DNA from 2 places in the Paraburkholderia terricola genome. Region 2 is predicted to be linked to the other one. Evidence: predicted binding sites of a transcription regulator. Region 2 holds the regulator's gene; the other holds the start of a gene.

Region 1 (14,661 bases), 1.4 Mb from region 2:
ATGTAGTACTGCATGTCGAGGGTTTTGGTCGCGGCGCGGGCGAGCGCGATGCGCATCTGCAACGCGTCGGTGCCGCTCGACAACACCCGGAAGCCGGACTGATCCCGGTGCGCGGCTTCGAGCGGCGCGAGGGCGGTGCGAAGCGGGGTGGCGTCGCTGGCGGGCAGCGCGTGCGTGACCGGACGGTCGAACGCGGTGGCGGGCGGTTTGTCGGCGCAGGCGCTCAGCAAGGCGGTCGCGCAGGCCAGCAGGAAGAGATGTCTGACGGTGCTGAACGCGCGCTTGTCTCGCTGGGTAGCCCGCTGTGTAGCCTCTTGTTGATCTTGATGCCGCGGCACGCTTTATCTCCCTTGTTTTCTGGTTCTAATCGGCAGCGCGGGCGGTCAGCTCACGCTGTCGAGAAATCCATTCTAAGGGGAATCAGGCTGACGGGTTTTCGTCCTTCCATATGGCTGCGGGGTGCGCCCAATGGCCCTGGACCGCGGATGGAAGGGTCTTGCTGAACAGGCAACGGCCAACGAGACCCACGACGATTCGCAGGTGCTCATTGGCCTGACATGATGCCGACGGCGGTCGTTGCCGCCACATAAAGACGCGCGATTAGCGGTGCCGCGAATACCCCGGTGAACCGCAGGCTACGTTTAGCGATCCGGCGCTCGCGCCGACCCGCCAGCCGGCACGTCGGGCGCCGCCGGCACGCGCCGCAAGCTCAGCTTATGAAAGCGCAGGGTCATCAGCAGCGCGACGCTCGCGAGGCCCGCCGCGAGCCCCCACCACAAGCCGCGCGCGCCGAGGCCGAAGTGAAACGCCAGCGTGTAGCCGGTCGGAAAACCGATCACCCAGTAGCCGAACGCCGCGGCGATCATCGGCACGCGGGTGTCCTTCAAGCCGCGCAGGCAACCCGAGCCGACCGTCTGCATGCCGTCGACGATCTGGAAAATCGCGGCCACGCCGAGCAGCGAACTCGCCAGCGCAACGGTGGCCGCGTTGCCCGGGTCGTCGAGATGCAGATACAGGCCGACGATCCAGTGCGGCGCGGCGATCAGCACGATGCCCGACAGCGTCATGAAGCCGACGCCCAGCGCCAGCGCGACGAAGCCCGCATGCCGCGCGGCGAGCGGCTGCCCGGCGCCCGACCAGAAGCCGACCCGCACGTTGGCCGCCTGGCCGATCGCGAGCGGCACCATGAAGGCCACCGAGGCCACGTTCAGCGCGATCTGATGCGCGGCCAGTTGCGATTCGCCGAGCAGCCCGACCATCAGACCGGTGGCGAGAAACAGCGTCGACTCGACACCGTAGGTGATCGCGACCGGCCAGCCGATGCCGAACAGTTCGCCCATCAACGGCACGTTGGGCCGCGTCGCCACCACGAAATGCCGGTAGCGCGGCCGCAAGTGCAGCAGCGCCATCAACACCAGTGCGCTCAGCCAGACGGTGATCGAGGTGGCGGCCGCCGAGCCGAGAAAACCGAGGCGCGGCAGACCATACGCGCCGTGGATCAGGCCGTAATTCAGAAAGCCGTTCACCCCCACGCTCACGATCGACACCCACAGAAGCCGCTTTGCCGCGCCGATCGCCGGCAGGAACGAGCGCATCAAGCCGACGCCGATCAGACTGCCGAGCGCGCCCCAGCGCAGCACCGCCGCGTATTCGCCGACGTTGCGCGCGAGCAGCGGCGGCTCGCCGAAGGCCAGCAGGATCGGCGTGGCGAACGACAGCAGGAAGAAGGCCGGCACCGAGAGCAGCACGGACAGCACGAAGCCGGTCCAGTAGATATGCGGCACGCGGCCTTCGTCCTGCGCGCCGCGCGCGTGCGACACGCTCACGCTGACCGAGGTCAGCACGCCCTGCAACAGCGTCACCACGACGAAGAACAGGTTGGCGCCGAGGCCGCCGGCGGCGAGCGCATCGGGGCCGAGCGAGCCGAGCAGGATCGTGTCGGTCACGGCCATCGCCATTTGCGAAAGCTGCGCGATGGCAAGCGGCGCGGCAAGCCGGGCGGTGTCGGCGGCGTGGCGGGTCAAGGTCGGGGGCCGGGCGGCCACCCTCGTAAAGCCGGATTCAGTCATGGAGCGCCTGGCGGCGGAAATGGTGACAGCAGCGGTTGGCAGCGGGCGGCAGCGCGGCCGCGGACGCAGGTCGCACGAGCGCGGCGGCGCTGACGGGCGAGATGCGGCGAGATGCGGCGGCGGCCCGGCCTGATTCCGGCGAGGCTTGCCGTGCCTTGCGGTCCTTCGGCGAGCGCGTAGGGCGGCTGTCAGCCCAATGGTTTGTCTGTGGGAAACCGACAGCTTATTGCGATGCCGTCACGATGTCGATGGATAAGGCACGATTTTGGTGCGCGCCTTCCTCCGAGTTCCCGGAATGCGCGTCCGACCGCTTGTCACGCCTCGTGAACCGCGATCCGCGTATCGCCGAGCAGCACCACCTGGCCTGCGCGAATTTTGCAGGTCTTGCGCGTTTCGACGCGGCCGTCGACGGTGACCGCGCCGTCCGCCACCATCATTTTCGCGGAGCCGCCGCTGTCCGCGAGGCCCGTTATCTTCAGCAGATTGTGCAATTCGACGTAGTCGCCGGTCAGCGTGAAATCGAGATTGGGCATGGCGTTTGCGCCTTCAGACAAAGGGTTCGCATCATAAGCCACAAGCTTGCCTTGGATGAAACACAGCGTGTAGCGAAGACGTCGCGCAAGCAAATGCAAGCAGTTGTTAGGTTTCTGTCGGAAAGTGAAACCTTGCGTAACACCGGTCGTGTATCGCGGACTTCACTCGTAAAGTTGGATCCAGTAGCAAAGCCTGCTGGATTTTCCGGCAGCAGTAGACCGGGCGAGAACCGGCAGCGGCTCCAGCCTTGCCGCCGTTGCACTCGATTCGACGCCCGCGTCACAACAATCTTAGAGAGGATTAGCCATGACCAAGATTCGCACCCTCCTGATCGGTACCGCCCTCACGGCTTTTGCCGCCACCGCGGCGGTCGCGCAGACCGCGCAACCGTCCGCCGGTGTGAGCGGCCAGGCACAGGTTCAGACCCAAGGGGCCGATCTCGCGCCCGCGGCGCCGGCCGCGCAAGGCGTGCAACCGGTAACGCCCGCGCCGACGGTGCTGACCGCGCCGGGTTCGACCGACCCGCTGGTCCAGAAGCGCGACGCCAATGCCAAGGCCAATGCCGAATACCGGGCGTCGAAGAAGGCGTCCAAGGCGGAGTTGAAGGAAGAGCAGAAGGCCGCCAAGTCGCAATACAAGGAACACGTGCGCGACGCCAAGATCAACCAGAAGGCGGACAAGCAGGCCGCCAGCAACGAGATGAAGATGAACATGCAGGGCCAGTCGGTCGAGCAGACCGATGGGGCCGACGTGAAGCACTAAGCCGGAGGCGGCAGGCGTGCTGGCCGAACGGGCCGGCACGCTGGCCGCAACCAGGCGCGCTTGAAAGGGTGCGGACCGGATGCTTCGCCCAGCTTGCCGCGTGACGATCTGTCCGATTCGAAGCGCGCTGTCTCGTCCCGCATCGCATTAAACGGAGGTATCGCATGAGCATCAATCAATCCACCAGGAACCAGCTTTGTGCCGCCCTGATCGCGGGTTGCCTGTCGTCAGTGGCGTTCGCGCAGGCGAGCGATCCCGCCGCCGCGCCCGTGACCCACGCCGACAAGAAGGCGGCCAAGGAACAGGCGAAGGCCGACAAGAAGTCGTCGGTCGCGCAAGCCAAGGCGGACAAGAAGAAGACCGAGGCTCAGGCCGACGCGGATGAGGAAAACGCCGAGGCCAAGCTGAAGGATGCGAAGAAGCAGTAGGGTTCGGCTGCGCGCGGGCGTCGACACACGTTCTGCCGTGCACGAAAAAGTGGCCTGATGCGCGGATGCGCTTCGGGCCATTTTTTCGCGCGGTCGTTTCGTGCTCGCTGGTCGTGAACGGCGTAGTCGAGCGAGCGGCGCAGCGTTGAACGGCGCAAGGCGCGTGCCGCAAAAAAGGGTCGCTTGTCTGCAGTGGTTGTATGGATATACAGTGTGCGTCGCCGCACCAAATCCAATCCAACGCTCAAAGCCATCTTGCCCTCCGTCGCCGAATCTCCGCCGCCGTTCGATACCGCCGCCTGGCTCGCCAGGCTCAACGACGCGCAACGCGAAGCCGTCGAATACGGCGCCGACACACCCACCGCGCCGCCGGGCGCGCTGCTGGTGATCGCGGGCGCCGGCTCCGGCAAGACCAATACGCTGGCGCACCGCGTCGCCAATCTGGTGGTGAAGGGCGCCGATCCGCGCCGCATCCTTCTGCTGACGTTTTCGCGCCGCGCCGCACTCGAAATGACCCGCCGCGTCACGCGCATCGCGGGCGCGGCGCTGGGCACGCGGGCCGCGTTGGCGCAAGGGCTCACATGGTCGGGTACGTTCCATAGCGTCGGCGCGCGTCTCTTGCGCGAATACGCGGATCTGATCGGCCTTGCGCCCGCCTTCACGCTCAACGACCGCGAGGATTCCGCCGACCTGATGAACCTCGTGCGCCATGAACTCGGTTTGTCGGCGAAAGAGCGGCGCTTTCCGGCCAAGAGCACCTGTTTCGCCATTTACTCGCGCGTCGTGAACACCGGCGCGTCGCTTGGTCAGGTGCTCGACAAGGCGTTTCCCTGGTGCCGCGAATGGGAAGCCGATCTGCGCATGCTGTTCGCGGCTTACGTCGAAGCGAAGCAGAAGCAGAGCGTGCTCGATTACGACGACCTGCTGCTTTACTGGTCGCACATGGCCGCGGAGCCGGCGATCGCCGCCGATCTGTCGGCGCGCTTCGATCATGTGCTGGTCGACGAGTACCAGGACACCAACCGCCTGCAGGCGTCGATTCTGCTCGCGTTGAAACCGGACGGGCGCGGCCTGACCGTGGTCGGCGACGACGCGCAGTCCATCTATTCGTTTCGCGGCGCGACCGTGCGCAATATTCTCGACTTTCCGGCGCATTTCGATCCGCCCGCGAGGCAGGTCACGCTGGAGCGCAACTACCGTTCGACCGGGCCGATCCTGGCGGCGTCGAACGCGGTGATCGAGCTCGCCAGCGAGCGCTACACGAAGAATCTGTGGACCGACAAGGCGTCGGCGCAGCGCCCGCGTCTCGTCACGGTGGCCGACGAAGCCGATCAGGCCCGCTATGTCGTCGAGCAGGTGCTCGAAGCGCGCGAGCAGGGCATGAAACTCAAGTCGCAGGCGGTGCTGTTTCGCGCCGCGCATCACAGCGCCGCGCTGGAGATCGAACTGACCCGCCGCAACATTCCGTTCGTGAAATTCGGCGGGCTGAAGTTTCTCGATTCCGTACACGTGAAGGACGTGCTCGCCGTGCTGCGCTGGGCGGAAAATCCGCGCGACCGCGTCGCCGGTTTTCGCGTCGTGCAGTTGCTGCCGGGCGTGGGGCCGGCCACCGCGGCGAGGGTGCTCGACGAAGTCGCCGCGCGCGCCGGCAACGGTGAGCCGGCCGGCAATGCGTCCGGCAGCGCGACCAACAACGCGACCAACAGCGCGGCCGGCGCGTTGGCCGCGTTCGCGCCGCCCGCTCGCGCGCAGGAAGACTGGCATCCGTTCGTCAAGCTCATGTCGAGCGTGTATGCGCGGCAAACGCCGTGGCCCGCCGAGTTCGAAATGGTGCGGCGCTGGTACGAGCCGCATCTGGAGCGCAATCATGAAGACGCGGCGATCCGCCACGCCGACCTGTTGCAGATGGAAAGCATCGCGGGCACCTACCCGTCGCGCGAACGCTTTCTGACCGAACTGACGCTCGATCCGCCCGACGCCACGAGCGACGAATCCGGCGTGCCGCTGATCGACGAGGACTACCTGATCCTCTCCACGATCCATTCGGCGAAGGGCCAGGAGTGGCGCAACGTGTTCGTGCTGAACGGCGTCGACGGCTGCATGCCGTCCGATCTCGCCACCGGCAGCGAAGAGGACATCGACGAGGAGCGGCGTCTGTTATACGTAGCGATGACGCGTGCGAAGGAAGACCTGCACATCGTCGTGCCGCAGCGCTTTTACGTGCACAACCAGACGCATATGGGCGACCGTCACGTGTGGGCGTCGCGCACGCGCTTCATCCCCGCGCATCTGCTGCCGTTGTTCGACGCGTATGCGTGGCCGCGCGTGCCGGTGCCGGCCGCGCCCACGGCGGCGGGGCTGGCCGCCGCGGCGCAGGCGAAGATCGAGATCGGGGCGAAGCTCAGGAAGATGTGGGATTGAGCCCCAAGCGACGGTCTCAGGGTTACCGCGACTGCCGCTGCTGCTGTTGCGGACGCGGCGGCACGAAGAAATTGCGCAGCCATGCGGCCATGCGCGAGAACACATCGTACGGCTCTTCGACGAAAATCTCCGGCTTCAGCAGGCGCAGGTACTCCATGATCTGCTGCGCTTCCTGCTTCTGGAACGAGCCGTGCGAAATGCCCAGGCGCAGCAGCCCGCGCAACTCGCCGAGCTTCTCGCGCGCGGTGCTGCCCACGCCGGTTTCGCACGCCACCTTGGCTTCGTAGACGCGCTGGCGCAGCGACTCCACTAGCCGCCAGGCCGGCGTCTGCATGATTTCCTCGAGCGCCTGAATGTCCTGCACCGCGCTCTTGATCTGCGCGGCGAGCGGATCGACCAGCACCGCGTCGCCTTCCGCTTCCTTGACGATCGCCGCCGCCCAGTCGCGACATTGCTTGGCGAGCTCTTCCGGCGTCCATTCCGAGCGCGCCGCGAAGCCGAAACCGAATTCGCCCGCCTGCCGCATCAGAATCGCGACCACATCGGGGAATTCCTTGTCGAGCGTGCGCTTCGCCCACGCGTATTGACCGCCTTGCAACATCCGTTGAACCGCGTGTTCGGTCAACGGCACCATGTTGTCGAGCAGCTTGGCGCGCAAAAAGTCTTCGAACGACGGCGTTGCGAACTGCGGATCGAGCTTTAGCGAGACGCGCAGAAAAGCGTCGAAATCCTTGCGCAGCGTCGCAATGGTCTCGTCCTTGAGCGTGAGGGTGATTTGACCCATGTGATATCCCGTTTGGTCCTGCCGCGCGGCCTCGTCGTGTCGTTCGGCCGCGTGCGGACCCGGTGAGACGCGACGCCGGATGCCGGCGCGGTTGATTCCTGCCTGTTGCCGCGTAACCAGCGGGACCTGTATCCCGACGAGCGGACCTCGACTGCATATCGGCGGATTCGACGGAAACTTGAGGGCGTGCCGGCGATGGCGCCGGCTTTGGAGCAATGCGTCGCCCGGCATGCGCGCGTGCCGCACGGCCCGCAGCGCCGGTACGGCGCGCGGTCGGCGTATGCGGCTCACGGTTCGCGCGTTATTTGAGCACGACACATTGCCAGATAAAAAAGACCGTCAGGCCGGCCGCGATGGTCAGCAGCGGACGGCGCGTCAGCGCGCTGACGGCGACGGCGGACAGCGCGCCGACCAGTTGTGGATTGCGCCACGTCAGTTCGGCGCTCGCGCCGTGCGGCGAAACCGCCATCGGCACGATGATCGCGGTCAGCACGGTCACCGGCACGAAGCCGAGCGCGGTGCGCATGAGCGGCGGGAACCCCAGCCGGTCGCCGAGAACGAAGACGGCGGCGCGAATCACCCACGTGATGACCGCCATGCCGAGAATCAGGACGACATAGCTCATTGCGACGCTCCCGCCGTTTTCCGGGCGTTGTTTCGCGCGTGTTCCTGGGTCGTTTTCCGGCTACGTCGCGAGTTCGGCCGCGAGAGCGACAGCAGCACGCCGACCGCGACGCCCGCGAACACGGCGGCGAGCAGGCCGAGCTTGTACGGCCACGCCTGCCAGAAAAACGCCAGCATGCCCGCGGTGACGGCCGCCGCGATGTAGCGCAGCGCGACGAGTTGCGGCACGACGATCGCGATGAAGGTGGCGACCATCGCGAAATCGAGCCCGAGCGACTGCAAGCCGGGGAAGGCCGCGCCGAACAACAGGCCCGCGACGGTCCAGAGCTGCCAGTTCAGGTACATCGCCAGGCCCGCGCCGAAGAAGTAGTGCGGGCCGACCGTGCCGGGCGCCCTGTGCCGGTAATGCTCCCACGCGACGGCGAAGACTTCGTCGGTGAGCAGCGCGCCGAGCACCCAGCGCCAGCGAGCCGGCAGATGCGCGACGTGCGGCGCGAGCGTCGCGCTGTACAGCACGTGACGCAGATTGACGACGAGCGTCGTCGCCCAGATCACCGCGAAGCTCGCGTGGCCGGCGATCAGGCCGAGCGCGATGAACTGCGCGGAGCCGGCGAACACGGCGAGCGACATCAACTGACCGTGCCAGGAATGCAGCGGCCCCGATGCGACGAGTGTGCCGAAGATGACGCCGAAGGGCGCCGCGCCGACCATCATCGGGATGATGTCGCGTGCGCCGGCGGTGAAGTCTTTTCGATGGCCCGGGTGGGTGGGCCGGCTTGGGGTGGGATGGGTCAATCGTTGCCTCCTTGGTTCGGGAAGCATAGCGGGCGGTGGTGGACGAGGCTTGTACGTTCTTGCGGCGGGGGCGGGGGCGGGGACTGGGGCGGGGGCGAGGGCGAGGGCGAGGGCGAGGGGCGGAGAGCGAAGGCCGTAGAGCGAAGGCCGTAGAGCGAAGGGCGAAGGGCGAAGGGCGGAGGGCGGAGGGCGGAGGGCGGAGGGCGGAGGGCGAGGGCGAGGGCGAGGGCGAGGGGCGGAGAGCGAAGGCCGGAGAGCGAAGGCCGGAGGGCGGAGGGCGAAGGGCGGAGAGCGGAGAGCGGAGAGCGGAGAGCGAGGGCGAGGGCGGAGGGCGGAGAGCGGAGGGCGAAGAGCGGAGGGCGGAGGGCGGAGGGCGGAGGGCGAAGAGGACGGCAGAGCGCAACGGGCAACGGACAGAAGGCGGGGGCAGCAAGCAGCGGGCGAAGAGCGGCTGCGTTGTTGCCCCAAAGGGGGCCAACGCCCACGCCGCTCGCCCGCGCCGCTTCAGCGCCCTTGCCAGCGCCCAGGCGGCACCCCGAACATGCGCCGGAAATGCCGGGTGAAATGGCTTTGATCGGTGAACCCGCTGGCGGCGGCGACCTCCGTCACCGAAACGCCGGCGCGCAGCGGCGCAAGCGCGCGTTGCAGACGCACCTGATTGCGCCACGCGTGGGGCGGCAGGCCGGTGGCCCGCGTGAAAAGGCGCGCCGCGTGAAACGGCGAGAGGCCCGCCGCACGCGCGACATCGGTCAGCGTGACGGGCGTGACGAGGTCGCCCGCGAGACGCTCTTTCATGATCGCCACGCGGACGTCGTCGGTAGCGAGCCGCGCAGGCTCCGGCTGCGTTTGCGCGTAGCGGACCAATAGCGTGGACAACGCGTCGAACATGGCGGCCTCGGCGGCGAGCGCGTCGTCGCCCGCCTCCAGCAGACGATGCGCTCGCGCCAACCGTCGTGCGAGATCGGCGTCGCGGATCACGCCGGGTGCGAACCACGGCAGCGCCTTTCGCTTGCCGGCGACTTCATCGGCGAGCGCGTGAATGAAATGCACCGGCGCATACATCACCCGATAGCGCCAGCCGGCCTCGACGGCTCTCGAGCCCGTGTGCAATTCGCCCGGATTGATGATCGGGACGCTGCCGGCCTCGGCAACATAATCCGTTCCGCGATAGCGATAGCCCTCGGCGCCCGCCACGATCACGGGAATCGTGTATGCATCGTGCCAATGCGGCGTGAACTCGTGGTCGTGGTATTCGGCCGTGAGCGGGTCCGCGCCGGGCAGAAGCGGCGTGCGCCAGTAACGGGCGGAGTCCTGAAAGCGATGGGCGGCGGTCATGGTGAAGGTCGGGCGAGACTGCCCAGTGTAGCGCGCCGTGACCTGCCGGCGCGTGGGCCGATGCGCGTATCTTGCGTGCGGTTTGCCGTGGATGCGGCGCTTACCTGACCGGGATCGTCGTGCCGGCCGGCATCGGCACCGCGCTCACGCTGTTCTTCGCGCTGCCGCTGACGACCCGGTCGCTGTAGGTCAGATACACCAGCGCGTTGCGCTTCGCGTCGACCACCCGCACCACGTGCAGCGACTTGAAGATCAGCGACATGCTCACGGAGAACACGTCGGCTTGCTGCTTGAGCGGGCCGGTGAAATGGATGGCGCCGACTTGCCGGCAGGCGATGGACGCCTCTGTCGGATCTTCCGCGATGCCGAGCGTGCCTTTGACGCCGCCGGTGCGCGCTCGCGACACATAGCAGGTCACGCCTTGAACCGCGGGGTCGTCGTAAGCCTCGACGACCACGCGGTCCGAACCGGTGATGCGGAAGTTGGTATTGACGCTGGCGACTTCCTCGCTGTGTGCCGTCGGTACGAGGGCTAGTGCGGCGGCAACTGCGAGCGCGAGGCGCGACGAGATCGGTTTCATGAGAGGGTCGTGAATGAGCGTCGGGATTGGACGCATGGACGGGATGCCGGGACCGGGCGTGACATGCACGCCGGGAAACCGCCATCGTATAACGGCGTGCCGGTCACGGGGGCGAGTGCGATCGACGCAGGCGAGCGCCACGCCAAAACAAAAAGGCCCGCACGGATGCGGGCCTTCCAGAATTTTGGCTCCTCGACCTGGGCTCGAACCAGGGACCTACGGATTAACAGTCCGGCGCTCTACCGACTGAGCTATCGAGGAACAGCAGTACAACCTGATCTACATAAAAAAGCCCGTCTTGGTTAACGGGCCTTTGCAATTCTTGGCTCCTCGACCTGGGCTCGAACCAGGGACCTACGGATTAACAGTCCGGCGCTCTACCGACTGAGCTATCGAGGAACAGAACAACAACAGCAGAGAAACGAAATTGTAGGAGCAGCTTACGCGCCTGTCAATACCTTGTGCTTACGCGCCGCAACGCTCAGCGGACGAGCAGCGCGAGCTTTTCCTTCACGTCCTTGAACTCGTCGGCTTCCGGCAGCGGCGCTTTTGTCTTGGTGATGCTCGGCCAGTTCTTCGCCAGATCGGCATTCAGTTCGATGAAGTTCTGCTGGTCGCCCGGCACGTCTTCTTCGGCGTAAATGGCGTTCACCGGGCATTCGGCCACGCACACGGCGCAGTCGATACATTCGTCGGGGTCGATCGCGAGGAAGTTGGGACCTTCGCGAAAGCAGTCCACCGGGCACACATCGACGCAGTCGGTATAGCGGCACTTGATGCAGCTTTCGGTCACAACGTGAGTCATTCAGGCAGCTCCTGCATGCGGATCAGAGAACGGCGCCAAGCGCCAAAAGCGTTATTGTAACGTAACGTCAAGAGCCGCATGCAGCATCGGATAGCGCCTTTTATACGTTTTCGTGATTAGTTTATGGGCTCCGGCAAGAGCCGCCCGGCGGCGCGCTGAATGGGGGCGCATTCGGGTAACATGCATCAGTCGGCGCGCTCGGGGCGCGTCGCATGCGCATGGGCAAGTCGGGCCTTCCATGTCAGGCCTTCCGTTTCTATCGCGGTCCAGTTCGCACCATCATGATTATTACTTCGCTGCTCGACACCGATCTGTACAAGTTCACGATGATGCAAGTGGTGTTGCATCACTTTCCCGCGGCGAACGTGGAGTATCGCTTCCGCTGCCGTACGCCGAATGTCGATCTCGTGCCGTACATCGGCGAGATTCACGCCGAGATGCGCAAGCTGTGCCAACTGCGTTTCACCGACGACGAACTCGACTACTTGCGGCGCATGCGCTTCATCAAGGGCGATTTCATCGAGTTTCTCGCGCTGTTCCATCTGAACGAGAAATACATATCGATTGAACCGTCGCCCAAGGGCAATGGCGAAATCGACATCGAGATCAAGGGGCCGTGGCTGCACACGATCCTGTTCGAGATCCCGATGCTGGCGATCGTCAACGAGGTGTATTTCCGCAATACGCAGCAGGAGCCGGCCTACGGCGAAGGGCGCGGGCGCCTCGTCGACAAGATGAAACTGCTAGGCGCGCGCCCGGAATTCGCCGACTGCAAGATCGCCGACTACGGCACCCGCCGCCGTTTCTCGAAGCAGTGGCACGAAGAGGTGATCCTCACGCTGAAAGACGGTCTGGGCGAACAGTTCGCCGGCACCAGCAACGTCTTCTACGCAATGAAACACGGCCTCACGCCGCTCGGCACGATGGCGCATGAGTATTTGCAGGCATGCCAGGCGCTCGGGCCGCGGCTGCGCGACTCGCAAACCTTCGGCTTTGAAATGTGGGCGAAGGAATATCGCGGCGACCTGGGTATCGCGCTGTCCGACGTGTACGGCATGCAGGCGTTTCTGCGCGACTTCGACATGTACTTCTGCAAGCTGTTCGACGGCGCGCGTCATGATTCCGGCGACCCGTTCGACTGGGGCGAGCGTCTGCTCAAGCACTACGAGGCCAACCGCTGCGACCCGCGCACCAAGATCCTCGTGTTCTCCGACGCGCTCGACATTCCGAAGGTGCTGCAACTGTACGAGCGTTTCCGCGGGCGCTGCAAGCTGGCGTTCGGTGTAGGCACCAATCTGACCAACGACCTCGGTTATAACCCGCTGCAGATCGTCATCAAGATGGTTCGCTGCAACGGTCAGCCGGTGGCGAAGCTGTCCGATTCGCCGGGCAAGAACATGTGCGACGACAAAGCCTATCTCGCCTATCTGCGGCAGGTGTTCGGCATCGCGCAGCCGGCGGAAGAAGACGTGAATTAACGCGGTTCATACGCGGCTCCCACGCGCAGCCTGGCCGTTCGGCCAAGGTGTTCGCGCGCGGGGTGGCCGGTATAATTCTCGTCACATCGCACGGCTGTCGACACGAGGATCTCGCATATGGACACATCGATTGCCCGCCGCAACATCCTGGCGCGCATCCGCGCGGCGCAAGGGCGCGAGCCCGAGCCGTCCGCTTCCGAGCGCGAGGCAGCGGCGGACTATCTCGCGCGTCATCCGTTAGGCCCGCGCCCGGAGATGCCGGCCGATCTGAGCGCGCGCTTCATCGAGGAAGCGCAGAAAATGGCGACCACGGTCGACACGGTTCAGGCATTGAGCGAAGCGCCGGCCGCGGCGCATCGCTACCTCACGCAACATGCGTTGCCGCTGCAGGCGATCGCATGGCAAACGCTGCAGGATCTGCCGTGGGACGAAGCCGGTCTTGCCGTCGAGTTCCGCAAGCCGCGAGACGGCGACGTGGTCGGTCTTACCGGCTGCTTCTGCGCGACCGCCGAGACCGGCACGCTGGTCTTGCTGTCCGGGCCGCAGACCTATGCATCGGCGGGCCTGCTGCCGGAAACGCACATTGCGATCGTGCCGGCTTCGCGCATCGTCGCGGGACACGAAGAGGCATTCGCCTTGATCCGCAGCGAGCGCGGCGAACTTCCGCGCGCCGTCAATTTCGTCTCCGGGCCTTCGCGCACCGGCGATATCGAACAGACCATCGTGCTGGGCGCGCATGGACCTTACCGGGTCCATGTGATCGTCGTGCAGGGCGCCTGAGTGGGCGAGCGGCTGGCTTTCACGGCACCAGTCGCCGTCCGTCATGACAAGGACTTCAAGAATATGAAACGGCATGCCGTGTCGGCGAGCATGATGTTCGCCGCCGTACTGACGCTCGCGGGTTGGCCTCAACTCGCCAGCGCCGCGACGCTCGAGGGCGCGACCTTGTCGGCGCTATGGGGTCTGCCGTTCGCCGGCGTGTTGCTGTCGATCGCGGCGTTTCCACTGCTCGCCCCAAGGTTCTGGCATCACCATTTCGGCAAGATCACGGCAGCGTGGGCGCTTGTGTTTCTCGTGCCGTTCGCGCTCACGTTCGGCGCGGGCGTCGCGCTCGGCACGCTGGTGCATCAGTTGCTCGAGGAATACATTCCGTTCATCGTGTTGCTGAGCGCGCTCTACACGGTGGCGGGCGGCATCTGCGTGCGCGGCAATCTGCATGGCACGCCGCGCCTGAACACGGCGATTCTTGCGCTCGGCACCGTCCTCGCCAGCATCATGGGCACCACCGGCGCCGCGATGCTGCTGATCCGCCCTTTGCTGCGCGCCAACGACAACCGCAAGCACGTCGTTCACGTCGTGGTGTTCTTCATCTTCCTGGTGGCGAACGCGGGTGGTTCGCTCTCGCCGTTGGGCGACCCGCCGCTTTTTCTCGGCTTCCTGCAAGGCGTGAGTTTCTTCTGGACCACCACGCATCTCGCGCTGCCCATGCTGTTCGTTTGCAGCGTGTTGCTCGCCGGATTTTATGCACTGGACTCGTACTATTTTCATCGGCGCGAGGAAGAGCGCTCGCGCTTTCTCGATCCCACACCGGACTCGCCGTCGCTCGGCATGGACGGCAAGATCAATTTTCTGTTTCTGGCCGCGGTGGTCGCGCTGGTGCTGATGAGCGGGCTGTGGAAGCCGGGCGTGACGTTCGACGTATTCGGCACGCACGTCGCCTTGCAAAATGCGGTGCGCGACATCGCGCTAATCGGCGTCACGCTGCTCTCGCTGGCATTCACGCCGCGTGCGGCTCGCGCGGGCAACGATTTCAACTGGGCGCCGATCGAAGAGGTCGCCAAGCTGTTCGCCGGTATCTTCCTGACCATCGCGCCGGTCATCACGATCCTGCGCGCGGGCGAGGCCGGCGCCTTCGCTGGCATCGTCCATCTGGTCAACGACTCGGCCGGTCAGCCGCACGACGCGATGTATTTCTGGGCGACGGGTCTGTTGTCTTCGTTTCTCGACAATGCGCCGACCTACCTGGTGTTCTTCAACCTGGCCGGC
Region 2 (14,661 bases):
CTAGAACAAAATCTAAGGGGATCGGGCATGCAGAGGCGGGAGAAACTGCTTTTTAATCTCGATGTTTCGAAATTGGTGGGCATTGAAATCGGCGCGCTCGACAAACCGTTCATCCAGCGAAATGACGGGAATATCCTCTACGTCGACTATACCGACCGTGAGGGCCTCGTCGAAAAATACAGGCAGGACCCCAACGTTAATGTCGAAAATATCGTCCGCGTTGACGCGATATGGGGCGAAAACACCCTGGCTGACGCCGTCGATCATCGAAAAGTTGATTATGTGATCGCCTCGCACGTCATTGAGCACGTGCCCGACCTCATTACGTGGCTCGCCGAACTTCGCAGCATTCTGAAAGACACCGGCGAAGTCCGTCTGATGATCCCAGACAGACGGTTCACGTTCGATTATTTGCGCGAGGAAACGCGCTTCGCGGATGTCGTGAACAGCTTCCTGTTGCGAGCCCGTGTTCCGCAGCCTCATTCCGTGCTGGACTTCCTGTTGAACGCAGTTCGGCTAGACTGCGCCGCCGCATGGGACGGGAAAATTGAAACTGGCGAACTCGTAAAATTTCAGACGTTCGAGAATGCAGTAAAGATCGCGCGGGACGTCCTCGATAACGGTACATACCATGACGTGCACTGTTGGGTCTTTACGCCAAAATCGTTCGGCGGTTTAATGGCGCAAATGGCGGATGTCGGATTGCTCGATTTTGCGTGCGACCGCTTCCACGACACGGAGAAGTACACGTTCGAGTTCTTTGTATCGCTGCGCCCGTCAAGTGACCGGCGTCTTATTGCCAGGTCATGGCGACGCATGGCTGAGATGGCGAAAGACATGCCGGATTCCGCAACGCACGCGTGCAGAGATGCCACGCCTCAAAAGCGAGATCCCACGAACTGCACTTATACGATGGACGAAATCCGCGCGATGAAAACTACCGTGGAACCATTGGATCTCGACCACGGCATCAGTGCCGAATGGGCATATAGCCGTGATCCGTTAGGGTGGGCGCATGCCACCCGCTCCTCACATATGACGCGAAACGATGTATCCGGCGACACGTGAGGGTAGGCCACTTCGCGAGCCGGGCGAAACCAGAAACACAAAAGCCCCGGAGTAGATTTCCGAAAAGAAAAAGCCGTTCCGAATATTCCGGAACGGCTTTTGAATGCCTAACTTTTGAAGCGTCTGAATTCTTTGGGGTGGCTGATGGGGCTCGAACCCACGACAACAGGAATCACAATCCTGGACTCTACCAACTGAGCTACAGCCACCACTGACATCTGCTTGGCTTGCCTAAAAAACATGGCTCGCCGACGAAGAAACGAGATTATACGAACAAGAATCCGACTTGCCTAGTCCTTTATTCAAAAATTTCGACTGGCTCGCGCAGATGCTGTCTTGCCTCGTCGAAAATCGACAGGTCGCGTGCAGCCAGCCGTTTGCTGTCGGATAACACACGACGCCATCCGCGTGCGCCCGCCTCGCCGCGATAGAGGCCGAGCGCGTGGCGCGTGATTGCACCGAGATACGTGCCGCGCGCCATTTCAGCCGCGCAATAGTCGATCAGCTTCGCTTCGACCTGCTCGCGCGTGAGCGGCGTTTGCGCCGAGCCATAAAAGCGTGCATCGACGTCGGCCAGCACATAGGGATTGTGATAAGCCTCGCGTCCAAGCATCACGCCGTCGACGTGTTGAAGATGCGTTTCTACTTCGTCGAGCGTCTTGATGCCGCCGTTGATGATGATCTCCAGCTGCGGGAAATCGCGCTTCAGTCGATACGCGTAGTCGTATTTGAGCGGCGGGATCTCGCGGTTCTCCTTCGGGCTCAAGCCCTTGAGAATCGCGTTGCGCGCATGCACGACAAAGACGTTGCAGCCGGCGTCCGCGATCGTGCCGACGAAATCGCGCACGAAGCCATACTCCTCGACCGCGTCGACGCCGATCCGGTGCTTGACCGTTACCGGCACCGACACGGCATCGCGCATTGCCTTCACGCAGTCGGCGACGAGTTGCGGCTCGTTCATCAGACACGCGCCGAACGCACCGCGCTGCACGCGCTCGGACGGACAGCCGCAGTTCAGATTGATCTCGTCGTAGCCCCATTGCTCGCCCAGCTTGGCCGAACGGGCGAGGTCGTCAGGCTCGCTGCCGCCGAGTTGCAACGCGACCGGCGCTTCTTCGGGCGCAAACGCTAGATGACGCGGCACGTCGCCGTGGAGCAGCGCACCGGTCGTGACCATCTCCGTGTAAAGCCACGTATGGCGCGAAATCATGCGATGCAGCGAGCGGCAGTGACGATCCGTCCAGTCCATCATGGGTGCGACCGAAACGCGGCGCGGACTGGGAGTTTGAACTGAAGACATGGCGGCCAGGCGGCTTGAATCAAAATGCGATTTTACCGCAAGGCACCCGATGTCCTGGCTCGCTTACCGATCCGTTTATCGCGCTGGCGGAGCGACCCAGATGCGCGACCCGGAATGCGCGACCCAGCCGCGTCAATGCCAACGACCCCCACGCCCGCCGCCGCTCCATGAACTTCCGCCGTGGGAGCCGCCATATCCACCGCCGTGCCAGCCGTTCCCACCGTGCCAGCCGCCACCACCGTGGCCGCCATGCCAGCGCCCACCGTCGCCGCGGTAATAACAGCAGGACGAGCCGCCCCAGATGCCTATCGTGCCGTACACCGGTTGGTACGGCGGCCCGTATGCGTAACCGTAGCCGGGGTAATAGGATTGACCGTAGGCGTAGTCATATCCCGGCGCGACCGCGCATCCCGCGAGACTCGCCAGGCGGCTTGAATCAAAATGCGATTTTACCGCAAGGCACCCGATGTCCTGGCTCGCTTACCGATCCGTTTATCGCGCTGGCGGAGCGACCCAGATGCGCGACCCGGAATGCGCGACCCAGCCGCGTCAATGCCAACGACCCCCACGCCCGCCGCCGCTCCATGAACTTCCGCCGTGGGAGCCGCCATATCCACCGCCGTGCCAGCCGTTCCCACCGTGCCAGCCGCCACCACCGTGGCCGCCATGCCAGCGCCCACCGTCGCCGCGGTAATAACAGCAGGACGAGCCGCCCCAGATGCCTATCGTGCCGTACACCGGTTGGTACGGCGGCCCGTATGCGTAACCGTAGCCGGGGTAATAGGATTGACCGTAGGCGTAGTCATATCCCGGCGCGACCGCGCATCCCGCGAGACTCGCCACTACAGCCAATAGAGCCGTCGATGCAATCAGCTTGCTCACGATCTTCTCCTTCGTGGATAGGGATCAGAAAGATCGCGCGTAAGAGAGTTCAGCGGCGGTTGTGTCCGCAAGTTACCGCCGTCGCGTGCCATTGGGCCTGCGCTATCGCTGCACCCCGGTTCAACGCCATGACAGCAAGGCAAGGCCGCGAACTTTTCGCGCCTCAGCGGTTCTCCGCGTCGTAACAGTTAGTTAAATTTTTCGAGCCGCAACCCTAGGCGCGCTGGCACGTTGCCATCAGACGAAAGCTTCGCCTCAGCGCTTGCGCAAAGGCTCGATGAGGGACGACAAACCGTTGTGATCGATCTCGTGCATCAAGGCGAGCAGCCGGCCGATTTCGCCCGGCGGAAAGCCCTGGCTCGCGAACCAGTTCAGATAGTGGCCGGGCAGGTCCGCGATCAGACGGCCTTTGTACTTCCCGTAAGGCATCACGCGCGTGACCAGCAGTTCGAGGTGTTCGGGATTCATCGTGGAGAGATCGACGCAAAAATTATTGAGCGCGGCTGAGTCGACAGAGCCGGTTGGCGCCGTTCGAACGGCATTTTAGCCGTGCTGCACGCATGACGCCGGCGTGGTAACGTCAGCGCTTTCCGTTCATACAAATCAACAGGACAAGTTCGATGGAATACCGCAGACTCGGCGACTCCGACGTGCAGGTCAGCCTGATCGGCCTCGGCACCATGACATGGGGCGAGCAGAACACCGAGCAGGAAGCGCATGCGCAGATCGACTATGCGCTCGACCACGGCGTCAACCTGATCGACACCGCTGAAATGTACCCGGTGCCGCCGCGCGCCGAAACGCAAGGTTCGACGGAGCGCTTCATCGGCACGTGGCTCGCGCGGCATCGCGGCGCGCGCGAGCAGATCGTGCTCGCCACCAAGATCGCCGGCCCCGCGCGTCAACCGCACAACCCGCGACATATTCGCGGCGAAGGCAATCAGTTCGACCGTAAGAATCTGACGGAAGCGCTGAACGACAGCCTCACGCGCTTGCAAACGGATTACGTCGATCTGTATCAATTGCACTGGCCGGATCGCAGCACGATGACGTTCGGCCGCACGGCGTACCCGTGGGTCGACGACGCGTACACGGTGCCGATCGAAGAGACGTTGTCGGTGCTCGCCGAGTTCGTGAAGGCGGGCAAGGTGCGGCACATCGGCGTGTCGAATGAAACGCCGTGGGGCGTCGCGCAATTTCTGCGCGCGGCCGAAAAGCTCGGCTTGCCGCGCATCGTCAGCATCCAGAATCCGTACAGCCTGCTCAATCGCACCTACGAGGTGGGGCTCTCGGAATACGCGCATCGCGACAACATCGGCTTGCTCGCGTATTCGCCGCTGGCCTTCGGCTGGCTGTCGGGCAAGTATGAAGGCGGCGCGCGGCCGGCGGGCGCCCGCATCTCGCTGTTCGAGCGCTTTCAACGCTACAGCAAGCCGCAATCGATCCAGGCGACCACGCGTTATGTGGAACTGGCGAAACGTCACGGCTTGTCGCCCGCGCAATTCGCGCTCGCGTTCGTCAACAGCCGGCCGTTTTTGACCAGCAATCTGATCGGCGCCACGTCGCTCGATCAGTTGAGGGAAAACATCGCGAGCGCGGACGTGAAGCTTCCGGTTGAGGCGCTCGCGGAAATCGATGCGCTGCATGAGTTGCAGCCGAACCCGGCGCCTTGATGGAGTGGCCTGGGCGCGTTGCCTCGTGATCGATTCGAGCGACGCGCCTGAACGTCGTCGGAACGTCGTCTGAACGTGCCCCCGGCTTCGTTGCCGGGATGGTGACCTGGCGTGGGCGGGGTTGCGCCTTGCTGCAACGCCATCGCGTTCGGCGAATCTTTCGCTTCGCGCGCCACTGCATACAGCTTCGGACAGACGGCGGCAATCAAGCCTCGCCAGCACCGTTTCAAACGATGCGAAGCACGCGGCAAACCGTCGGAATTGCTGCAAGCGCCGCGCTCGACCGGCGCTTCAAAACCAAATCTCCCAAGCCGGAACACGAATCACGACCTAAACTGTGGTGGACGGGGCGGGCTGTCGGACCGGGCCGCGCGGATCGCCATGCCGGGATGCACGCCAATGGTAGGATTCAGCCCGAAAAACGGCGAGCGGCGGCGGATCAATGCAGCGTGCCGCCTACAACAGAGCGATAGGACTCAGGACATCGAATGGCGCAACAAAAAACAAACCCAAAACTCGAGCAGGCGCTGACGCGCGGGGACCTTGCAATTCGTCAGGCGAACTCGGCGCGCGCGACCGCATTGCTGCGTGCATTGGCCAAGATGATTGTGGACGCTTCCGCGACGATCGGCGTGGAGGCGTTCACGCTGATACCCGACGGCGACAAGATTTACGATCCCGCCGACGGACTATGGCCGCAGGAATTGCTGATCTCGCTCGACGGTCCTGTCGAAGAGGCGGATCCCGATGAGCTTCGCACGGTCAGGCTGATCGCCGACGATCCGGGCACGGTGTTTCGCGTTGAATGGCAGCGCGCCGACGGCAAGATCGGCCGCCAGGATGGCGGGCCGTTCGCAACGGTCGCGTTCATCTCCGACGTGGATATTCCGTGGACGGACGACGAGGACTGAGAACAGTCCATTCGCGGCGGGCGACAGGAGCGCGCCGTCCGCCGCCGTGTTGGAAATAACCCCGCGCTACTTCATCATCCGGCGCCGGAACAGCACCGCCGAGACGACGAACCCACCCACCGCATACACCGCCAGCACCGCGACGTGCAAAACCGCGTCCTCGACGGGCCGCCCGAGCATTGCCGGGCGAATCAGATCGACGGCGTGCGCGAGGGGCAACACCTGGGTCGCGGCACGCGCGGCGGCGGGCAGTTGCGAAGCGGGAAAGAACACGCCGGAGAGCAACAGCATCGGCGTCAACACCAGCGTCTGATAAAACATAAAGAAGTCATACGATGGCGCGAGTGCCGTCACCACCATCGCGATACTGGCGAACGCGAGCCCGGTCAGCACGATGACCGGCAACGCCAGCAGCATCGACGGAAAGTTCGCGTAGCCGAGCGCGCCGGCCACCAGCATGATCGCCGTGCCGGACAGCACCGACTTACTGCCCGCCCAGATCACTTCACCGAGCACGATGTCGCCGAGCGTGAGCGGCGTGTGCATGATCGCCTCCCAGGTGCGCTGCACGTGCATGCGCGAGAAGCCCGAGTACATCGACTCGAAACTCGCGGACATCATCACGCTCGACGCGACCGTGCCGGCCGCCAGAAACGCGATATACGACACGCCGTCGACGTGTCCGACCATCAGGCCGAGCCCGAAGCCGAGCCCGAACAGATAGATCATCGGATCGGCGAGATTGCCGAACATCGAGGCGATCGCGAGCTTTCTCCACACCAGATAGTTGCGGCGCCACACCGCAATCCAGTTCACGGCATTCGCCGGCAGCGCGGCGAACGGTTCCTGCCTCGACGGTGCGTCGCCGTTGCCGTGTGTTTCGTAAGTGCGTGCGTCCATTGCGTGTCTCGTGCGGTGTCGTTGTAGCTGTAACGGATTTGCCCGGCCTCAGTCCTGCATCTCGCGGCCGGTGAGTCGCAGGAACACATCTTCCAGATTCGCCGGACGATGCAGATAGCGCAAGTCGGCGCGTTGCTTGAGCCGCGCATGCACCGGCTGCGCGTCGTTCACATAGCAGAAGAGCGTCTCACCGCTGATCTCGGTTCGCTCGACAAGCGGCGCCAGTTCGTCGCGCAACGCAACCGGGTCGGGACCGAAGATCTCGATCACGTCGCAGCCGATCTCCGAGGCGATCAACGTGCTCGGTGCGCCTTCGGCGATCTTGCGTCCTTCCTCGATCACGCACAGCCGGTTGCAGAGCCGTTCGGCTTCTTCCATGAAATGCGTGGTCAGCAGGATCGTCTTGCCGCGCGCGAGCAACGAGCGCAACCGCTCCCAGATCAGATGCCGCGCCTGGGGGTCGAGGCCGGTGGTCGGCTCGTCCATGATCAGCACGTCGGGGTCGTTGACGAGCGCCCGCGCGAGCGTCAGGCGCCGCTTCATGCCGCCCGATAGCTCGCTCACGCGCGCATCTGCCTTGCTTTCGAGGCGCGCGAATTCGAGCAGCGACGGCACCATCGCGCGGCATTGCGCGGCGCTCAGCCCGAAGTAACGGCCGAACACCAGCAGGTTCTCGCGCACCGTGAAGTCGGGATCGAGATTGTCGAACTGCGGCACCACGCCGACGCGCGCCCGCGCCATCCGCGCGCGGCGCGGAATCGGCTCGCCGCACAGGCGGATCACGCCGGCATCGGGTGCGGCGATGCCGAGCAGCATGCGCAGCGTGGTGGTCTTGCCCGCGCCGTTGGGGCCGAGCAAGCCGAAGCATTCGCCGGCATCGACGTGAAACGAGAGCCCGTCGACGACTGTTTTGTCGCCGTAGCTTTTCTTGACCTGCTGGAATTCAATGGGGGCTTCAGGCATGGGATCGATGGAGGTTCCGGGAAAAACTCGCCGATGGTGCTAAGGGCCGGGAAGGCCGTCTATTCTAGGGCATCGGCGAGTTGCCGTCGGCGAGCCCGCAGCCGTTCCGAGCGCGTTTCTTGCACTGCCGCAAACCTCGCAAGACAGCCTCGATCCCGATCAAAACCCCGCACGCTCCGGATCGGTGCGCACTTAGCGTTTTCCATCCCTTGCAAGCTGAATTGCGGCGCACCATGATTCATGAAGACCGCGCTTTTCGCGGGTAGGGAGAAAATCATGGCGAGCTACAAGAAAATCCTGCTGTGCTACGACGGCTCGCGCGAAGGCCGCAAGGCGTTGCGTTGCGGCGCCGACCTGGCGTTGGATCTGAAGGCGGAAACGCATCTGTTGTCCGTGGTCGACATGCGTTCGAGCATTGCGCAAAGCGCGGGCCTGCTGACCGATGTGGCCTGCGGCAGTTTCGAGAAGACCGCCCGCGACATTCTGCAGGAAGGGGTGGACTGGCTCACCGAGCGTGGCGTGACCGCGCAAGGGCACTTTGCGTTCGGCCATCCAATCGACGAGATCGCGAATCTCGCCAACGAGTTGAACGTGGACCTCGTGGTGGTCGGTCACCGTTGCCGCACCGGTTTGTCGCGATGGTGGATGGGCGCGGGCAATACGCCGTTGCTCGACCGCGTATCGTGCAGCATCCTGGTGGCGTGTTCCTCCGCGCAGGAGCAGCAGCAAGCGGCGGCTTGATGCGCGGGAAGTGTGGCAAGTGCGGCGCGTGGCCGAGTGCGGTCCTGACAGGAAAACGGTTGCTCTTCCAGCTCCGTTCATGCGAACAGACAATCACTCATTCAAATTGACAGCGCTCAGCTTCCAGGTGAGCAGGCCTTCACGCTGGAAGATCGCCGAATAACGTGCGTCGCCGGCGCCATGCCGGTAAGTAACGACGAACTGGTTGAGGCCGCGATAGCCCGCCGTGGTTTCCGGCGGCTGCGGCGGCGCGGCGTTCTTGTTTGCCGCGCTGTTGGCCGAGCCTCCCGCGGTGGGCGATGCAGGCACGGGCGCCGGCGCGGGTGTTGCGGGCGGATTGTTGGCCGCGGGCGGAGCAGGCGGCCGCTCGCCAGGATTGCCGCGCGGCGGCATGCCGTTCAGCAATGCCGCCACGCCGTCCGGCGTCGCATAAGCGTTCACCAGCGGACCGATCAATGCCACGCCGATCATCGCGCCGATCGCGGCTAATGGATTGCCGTTGCCCTGCGCGTCGAGCCGGCGTGTCAGCAAGCCTGTGACCTCCTGCTTCAGGCTCTCGCGCAACGCGGGAAAGTCGACGTATTGATTGACGGTTTGCGCGTCGCGCGCGTCCGCCGCGCGCTTGAGATTATTCAGCGCGATATACGGCGACGCGTAGACGAACCCCAGCGCGGCGATCACCACAATCACAACCAGAGTGACGATCAAGGGCCGGTTGGCGCCGCGCTTCGTGCGTGTCGAAACTGCCATCGGGTGGGACTCTCCATCGCGTTTGATCTAGCGTGGACCGTGGCCACGCAAAAACGATCCCACGCGACAACGGTATCTGAAAGCCGATCAGGACTCGAATACGGCGCCGTGCACGTTGGCCTCGTCAGCGATGCAGCGATCGATCATGCGGCATACGGCCTCCATGGTGCCGACCATGATGAGCCGCGACGGCCCGTGATAAACCCGAACCGGTGCGCGCCGCTCCGGCTCCGCCATATTCAACCCGGCATTCAACGACACGCGGGCAAAGGCGGGCAACGACGACGGCAAGCTCGATACCCCGTCGGGCGAGTCGAACAGCGATGGCGTGCTGACCGCGGGCGCTCCGCTCACTGAGCAGGGCACCAGCTTGCGCAGACGGCGCAGACGACCGAACTGGCGAAAGGGCAGCAGGCGGGCAAGGCGTTCCATGAGTCTCTCCAGGCGATTCAACGTTGGGGCGGCTGCGATCCGGCGAACCGGCGAGCGGGCGGGTTAAAACTCTCCGGGGCGGATCAGCCCCACGGCGATACCCTCCAGCGCGAAATCCGCGCTGCCGGTTTCAACGAAGATGTTGTCGTAATCGGGGTTCTCGGCGATCAGCTCGATACCGTTTGGCCGGCGCTTCAGGCGCTTGACCGTGACGTCGTCGCCGAGCCGGGCGATGATGATCTGGCCGTCTTTCGCCTCGCTGCGCTTTTGCACCGCGAGCAGGTCGCCGTCGAAGATGCCGGCGTCGCGCATGGACAGCCCGCGCACTTTCAGCAGGTAATCGGGCTTGCTCGAGAAGAGCGCCGGGTCGCATGCGTAATGCTGCGAGATATGTTCCTGCGCGAGTATCGGGCTACCCGCGGCGACCCGGCCGATCAGCGGCAACGACAGTTGCATGATGCTCGCGTGCGGCAGCGTGAACTGGTGCGGCGAGTCTTCGGGGCTGGTGAGAAGGCGTATGCCGCGCGATGCGCCGGCCGCCAGTTCGATGACACCCTTGCGAGCGAGCGCGCGCAGATGTTCTTCTGCCGAGTTGGCCGAGCTGAAGCCCAGTTCGGCGGCGATCTCCGCGCGGGTGGGCGGAAAACCGGTGCGTTCGATGGCCCGGCGGATCAGATCGAAAACCTGCTGCTGTCGTGCGGTGAGTTTTGTCATGGCGCCACTGTATGTATGAACAGGTGGCTGTATTTTTATACAGTATCCGGCGCAATTCAAGCTTTACTTTAAGTTCGTGCGGGCAGGCGACGAAGTGGAGTCGTGGAAACGTCCGAACCGGACGCTCCAACACCCGTTTTCGTGCCGCAACGCCTTATCTGGCTGTCATTACCACTTTTGCGTATTAAAGAATGAAGAAACATTATTTTTAATGATGAAAGCCCTTCGATAGACTGGCCTCCAGTTGGCGCCACGCACGCGTGGCCGCACGCAGACGACGCAAAACAACATCACACGCCGTTTCAACGGACCACAACGCGGAGAAAGTTGGCATGAACCATCGACACACGGGGCTGGCAGGCAAGACGAAGAAACTGATCGCGGCGCTCGCCTTCGGCGCGGCAGCCGCGCTCGGCGTCGCGGGGCAGGCGCACGCCGCCGACACGACGCTGCTGAACGTGTCCTACGACCCGACGCGCGAGCTCTACCAGGACGTCAACCAGGCGTTCGGCAAGGAGTGGAAGGCAAAAACCGGCGAAACGATCACCTTCAAGCAGTCGCACGGCGGCTCGGGCGCGCAGGCGCGCTCCGTGCTCGACGGCCTGCAGGCGGACGTCGTGACTCTCGCGCTCGCCTACGACATCGACGCCCTCGCTAACAAGGGCCTGCTCGACAAGGGCTGGCAAAAGCGTCTGCCCGACAACGCATCGCCGTACACGTCGACGATCGTGTTTCTGGTGCGCAAGGGCAACCCGAAGCACATCAAGGACTGGGACGATCTGATCAAACCGGGCGTGTCGATCGTCACGCCGAACCCGAAAACCTCGGGCGGCGCGCGCTGGAACTACCTCGCGGCGTGGTCGTATGCCGCGCATCAGCCGGGCGGCAACGACCAGAAGGCGAAGGAGTTCGTCGGCAAGCTCTATAAGAATGCCGGCGTGCTCGATTCGGGCGCGCGCGGCGCGACCACCAGCTTCGTGCAACGCGGCATCGGCGACGTGCTGATCGCGTGGGAAAACGAAGCGTTCCTGTCGCTGAAGGAGTTCGGCACGGACAAGTTCGAAATCGTCGTGCCGTCCGTGAGCATCCTGGCCGAGCCGCCGGTTGCCGTGGTCGACAAAGTCGTCGACAAGCGCGGCACGCGCAAGCTGGCCGAGGCGTATCTGAACTTCCTGTACAGCGAGCAGGGCCAGGAGATCGCCGCGAAGAACTTCTACCGGCCGCGTTCGAACAAGGTGCCGGCGGAGTTGACCTCGAAGTTTCCGAAGCTGAAGCTGTACACGGTGGACGACTCGTTCGGCGGCTGGACGAACGCGCAGAAAACGCACTTCGCGGACGGCGGCGTATTCGATTCGATCTATCAGCCGCAGTAAGACCGCCGGTGCCGGCAACGGCATCGACCGAGCGACGCGGCAACGCGTCCAATCCGGGCGCGCCCCAGTGGCGCGCTTTGGCCAGCCAGGGCCCGGCGGCCAGAACACGCAGGCGTGAACCCTGAAAGAGCATTGAGCATGACGACGTTGACCTTCCGAAAACCGAGCGCCTTGCCCGGTTTTGGCCTGACACTCGGCATCACGGTGGCTTATCTGAGCCTCGTGGTGCTGATTCCGCTTGCCGCAACCTTCCTCAAGACCGCGACGCTCGACTGGGCGCAGTTCGTGCGCGCGGTGAGTTCGCCGCGCGTGCTCGCGTCGTATCGCCTGACGTTCTTCTCGGCGTTGGGCGGCGCGCTGATCAACGCGGTGTTCGGCTTTCTGGTGGCGTGGGTGCTGGTGCGCTACACGTTTCCGTTCAAGCGCATCGTCGATGCGGTGGTCGATCTGCCGTTCGCTTTGCCGACCTCCGTGGCCGGCATTTCGCTCGCGGCCGTGTACGCGGGCAACGGCTGGATCGGGCAGTTTCTCGAACCGCTCGGCATCAAGATCGCATTCACGCCGGCGGGTGTGCTGGTTGCGCTGACGTTCATCGGCTTGCCGTTCGTCGTGCGGACCGTGCAGCCAGTGCTCGAGGAGTTCGAGCGCGAACAGGAGGAGGCGGCCGCGTGCCTCGGTGCGTCGCGCTGGCTGACGTTTCGCCGCGTGGTGTTGCCGTCGGTGTTTCCGGCCCTGCTGACGGGCTTCGCGCTGGCGTTCGCGCGCGCGCTCGGCGAATACGGCTCGGTGATTTTCATCGCCGGCAATGTGCCGATGAAGTCTGAAATCACCTCGCTGCTGATCATCACCAAGCTCGAGCAATACGACTACGCGGGCGCCACGGCATTGGCCGTGGTGATGCTGGTCGTGTCCTTCCTGATGCTGCTGTTCATCAATACCTTGCAGTGGTACTTGCAGCGCCGCACCGGGCGCGGCGGCGCGGGCCCGGCGCCGGCCCCGGCAAGCGTCGCGGCGATCGGCGGAGGTGTGCGATGAGCCGCCATTCCGCCGACGGCGCGCATCGTGTGAATCGCGCGGATGGGACGGATCGGGCCGCCGTCGCCGTCGCGCCGCGCGCGCCGCTCAACGTCGCGCGCCGGCCCGATCCGGTGACCGAACCGCCGGTGGTGCGCTGGATCCTGACCGGGGTCGCGTTGCTGTTTCTCGCGCTGTTTCTCGTCGTGCCGCTCGTCGCCGTGTTCTATCAGGCGTTGAACAAGGGGCTCGGCTTCTATCTGGAATCGCTCGCCGATCCCGATGCGCTGTCGGCGATCAAGCTCACCGTGATCACCGCGGCGATTGCCGTGCCGCTGAACCTCGTGTTCGGTCTCGCGGCTTCCTGGTGCATCGCCAAGTTCGAATTCCGCGGCAAGGCGCTGTTGACCACGCTGATCGATCTGCCGTTCTCGGTTTCGCCGGTGATCTCGGGCTTGATCTACGTGCTGCTGTTCGGCGCGCAAGGCTGGTTCGGCCCGTGGCTGCAAGCCCATGACGTGCAGATCATCTTCGCGGTGCCGGGCATCGTGCTGGCGACGATCTTCGTCACGTTCCCGTTCGTCGCGCGCGAACTGATTCCGCTGATGCAGGCGCAAGGCAACGACGAGGAAGAAGCCGCTCACGTGCTCGGCGCCTCGGGCTGGCAGATTTTCCGCCGCGTCACGCTGCCGAACGTCAAGTGGGGCCTGCTGTACGGCGTGATCCTGTGCAACGCGCGGGCGATGGGCGAGTTCGGCGCGGTGTCGGTGGTGTCGGGCCATATTCGCGGCCAGACCGACACGATGCCGCTGCACGTCGAAATTCTCTACAACGAGTACAACTTCTCGGCGGCGTTCGCGGTGGCGTCGGTGCTCGCGTTGCTCGCGCTCGTCACGCTGGCGCTCAAGCTGCTCGCCGAGCGGCATATGTCGGCGGAACTGTCGGCGGCGCGCGACGTGCCCGCGTATGCCGGGCCCGTCACGCCGGCGCCGGCTTCACAGCCTGGTTCACAGCCTGGTTCACAGCCTGGTTCGCAGCCTGGTTCTGAGCCTGGCTCGCGGACCGCTTCACAGACCACCTCGCAATCCGTCAATGCATCGCAGCCACACCCGCTCAAGCAAGGAGAGCTGTAATGGGTATCACCGTTCGTAACCTGCAGAAGCGCTTCGGCGATTTCGTCGCGCTCGATAACGTCTCGCTCGATTTCCCGCCGGGCGAACTGGTTGCGCTGCTCGGGCCCTCGGGTTGCGGCAAGACGACCTTGTTGCGGGTGATCGCCGGGCTCGAATACGCGGACGGCGGCCAGGTCGTGCTGCAAGGCCAGGACGTCGCGACGGTCGGCGCGCGCGAACGCGAAATCGGCTTCGTATTCCAGCATTACGCGCTGTTCCGTCACATGACGGTGTTCGAGAACGTCGCGTTCGGTCTGCGTGTGAAACCGCGCAAGGAGCGTCCCTCGGAAGCGGTGATTCGCGAGAAGGTGCACGAACTGCTGAAGCTCGTGCAACTCGACTGGCTCGCGCAACGGTATCCGTCGGAGCTGTCGGGCGGCCAGCGGCAGCGGATCGCGCTGGCGCGCGCGTTGGCCGTCGAGCCGAAGGTGCTGCTGCTGGACGAACCGTTCGGCGCGCTCGACGCGAAGGTGCGCAAGGAATTGCGTAGCTGGCTGCGGCGTCTGCATGACGATCTGCATATCTCGACGATCTTCGTCACGCACGATCAGGAAGAGGCGCTCGAAGTGGCCGACCGCATCGTCGTGCTCAATCGCGGGCACGTGGAGCAGGTGGGCAGTCCGCAGGACGTGTACGACCATCCGCAAACCTCGTTCGTCTACGAGTTTCTCGGCGCGGCGAACCGCCTGCACGGCAACGTCGATTCGAGCGGCTTCGTGGTCGACGGCGCGGCGCTGCCGGTCGCGATCACCGCGGGATTCAGCGGGC

What was found. The regulator LexA, encoded in region 2, represses DNA repair genes until DNA is damaged. The targets are predictions, from matches to a motif close to ACTGTATNNNNATACAGT.
Region 1: CUJ90_RS13375 (ATP-dependent helicase) is a predicted target of LexA. The motif match lies at 3,989-4,006, and genes of this name have one in related genera.

What each region holds. Positions count from the first base shown of each region.
Region 1 is NZ_CP024941.1:2,998,564-3,013,224, reverse strand. Features, by position in the region: gene CUJ90_RS13400 (phospholipase D family protein) at 1-338, opposite strand, end outside; gene CUJ90_RS13395 (MATE family efflux transporter) at 642-2,069, opposite strand; gene CUJ90_RS13390 (RNA-binding S4 domain-containing protein) at 2,384-2,602, opposite strand; gene CUJ90_RS13385 (hypothetical protein) at 2,910-3,365, shown strand; gene CUJ90_RS13380 (hypothetical protein) at 3,530-3,793, shown strand; gene CUJ90_RS13375 (ATP-dependent helicase) at 4,049-6,214, shown strand; gene CUJ90_RS13370 (DUF4088 family protein) at 6,237-6,998, opposite strand; gene CUJ90_RS13365 (AzlD domain-containing protein) at 7,300-7,623, opposite strand; gene CUJ90_RS13360 (AzlC family ABC transporter permease) at 7,620-8,444, opposite strand; gene CUJ90_RS13355 (helix-turn-helix transcriptional regulator) at 8,922-9,752, opposite strand; gene CUJ90_RS13350 (CreA family protein) at 9,853-10,332, opposite strand; tRNA gene CUJ90_RS13345 (tRNA-Asn) at 10,518-10,593, opposite strand; tRNA gene CUJ90_RS13340 (tRNA-Asn) at 10,656-10,731, opposite strand; gene fdxA (ferredoxin FdxA) at 10,814-11,137, opposite strand; gene pncB (nicotinate phosphoribosyltransferase) at 11,419-12,615, shown strand; gene CUJ90_RS13320 (LutC/YkgG family protein) at 12,733-13,395, shown strand; gene CUJ90_RS13315 (sodium:proton antiporter) at 13,459-14,661, shown strand, end outside.
Region 2 is NZ_CP024941.1:1,635,749-1,650,409, forward strand. Features, by position in the region: gene CUJ90_RS07405 (methyltransferase domain-containing protein) at 28-1,068, shown strand; tRNA gene CUJ90_RS07410 (tRNA-His) at 1,202-1,277, opposite strand; gene dusA (tRNA dihydrouridine(20/20a) synthase DusA) at 1,367-2,368, opposite strand; gene CUJ90_RS33180 (hypothetical protein) at 2,501-2,836, opposite strand; gene CUJ90_RS07425 (hypothetical protein) at 2,918-3,250, opposite strand; gene CUJ90_RS07430 (DUF3820 family protein) at 3,506-3,718, opposite strand; gene CUJ90_RS07435 (NADP(H)-dependent aldo-keto reductase) at 3,871-4,923, shown strand; gene CUJ90_RS07440 (hypothetical protein) at 5,412-5,834, shown strand; gene CUJ90_RS07445 (ABC transporter permease) at 5,901-6,734, opposite strand; gene nodI (nodulation factor ABC transporter ATP-binding protein NodI) at 6,783-7,697, opposite strand; gene CUJ90_RS07455 (universal stress protein) at 7,974-8,438, shown strand; gene CUJ90_RS07460 (DUF2939 domain-containing protein) at 8,532-9,188, opposite strand; gene CUJ90_RS07465 (hypothetical protein) at 9,276-9,620, opposite strand; gene lexA (transcriptional repressor LexA) at 9,684-10,334, opposite strand; gene CUJ90_RS07475 (sulfate ABC transporter substrate-binding protein) at 10,667-11,707, shown strand; gene cysT (sulfate ABC transporter permease subunit CysT) at 11,846-12,742, shown strand; gene cysW (sulfate ABC transporter permease subunit CysW) at 12,739-13,854, shown strand; gene CUJ90_RS07490 (sulfate/molybdate ABC transporter ATP-binding protein) at 13,854-14,661, shown strand, end outside.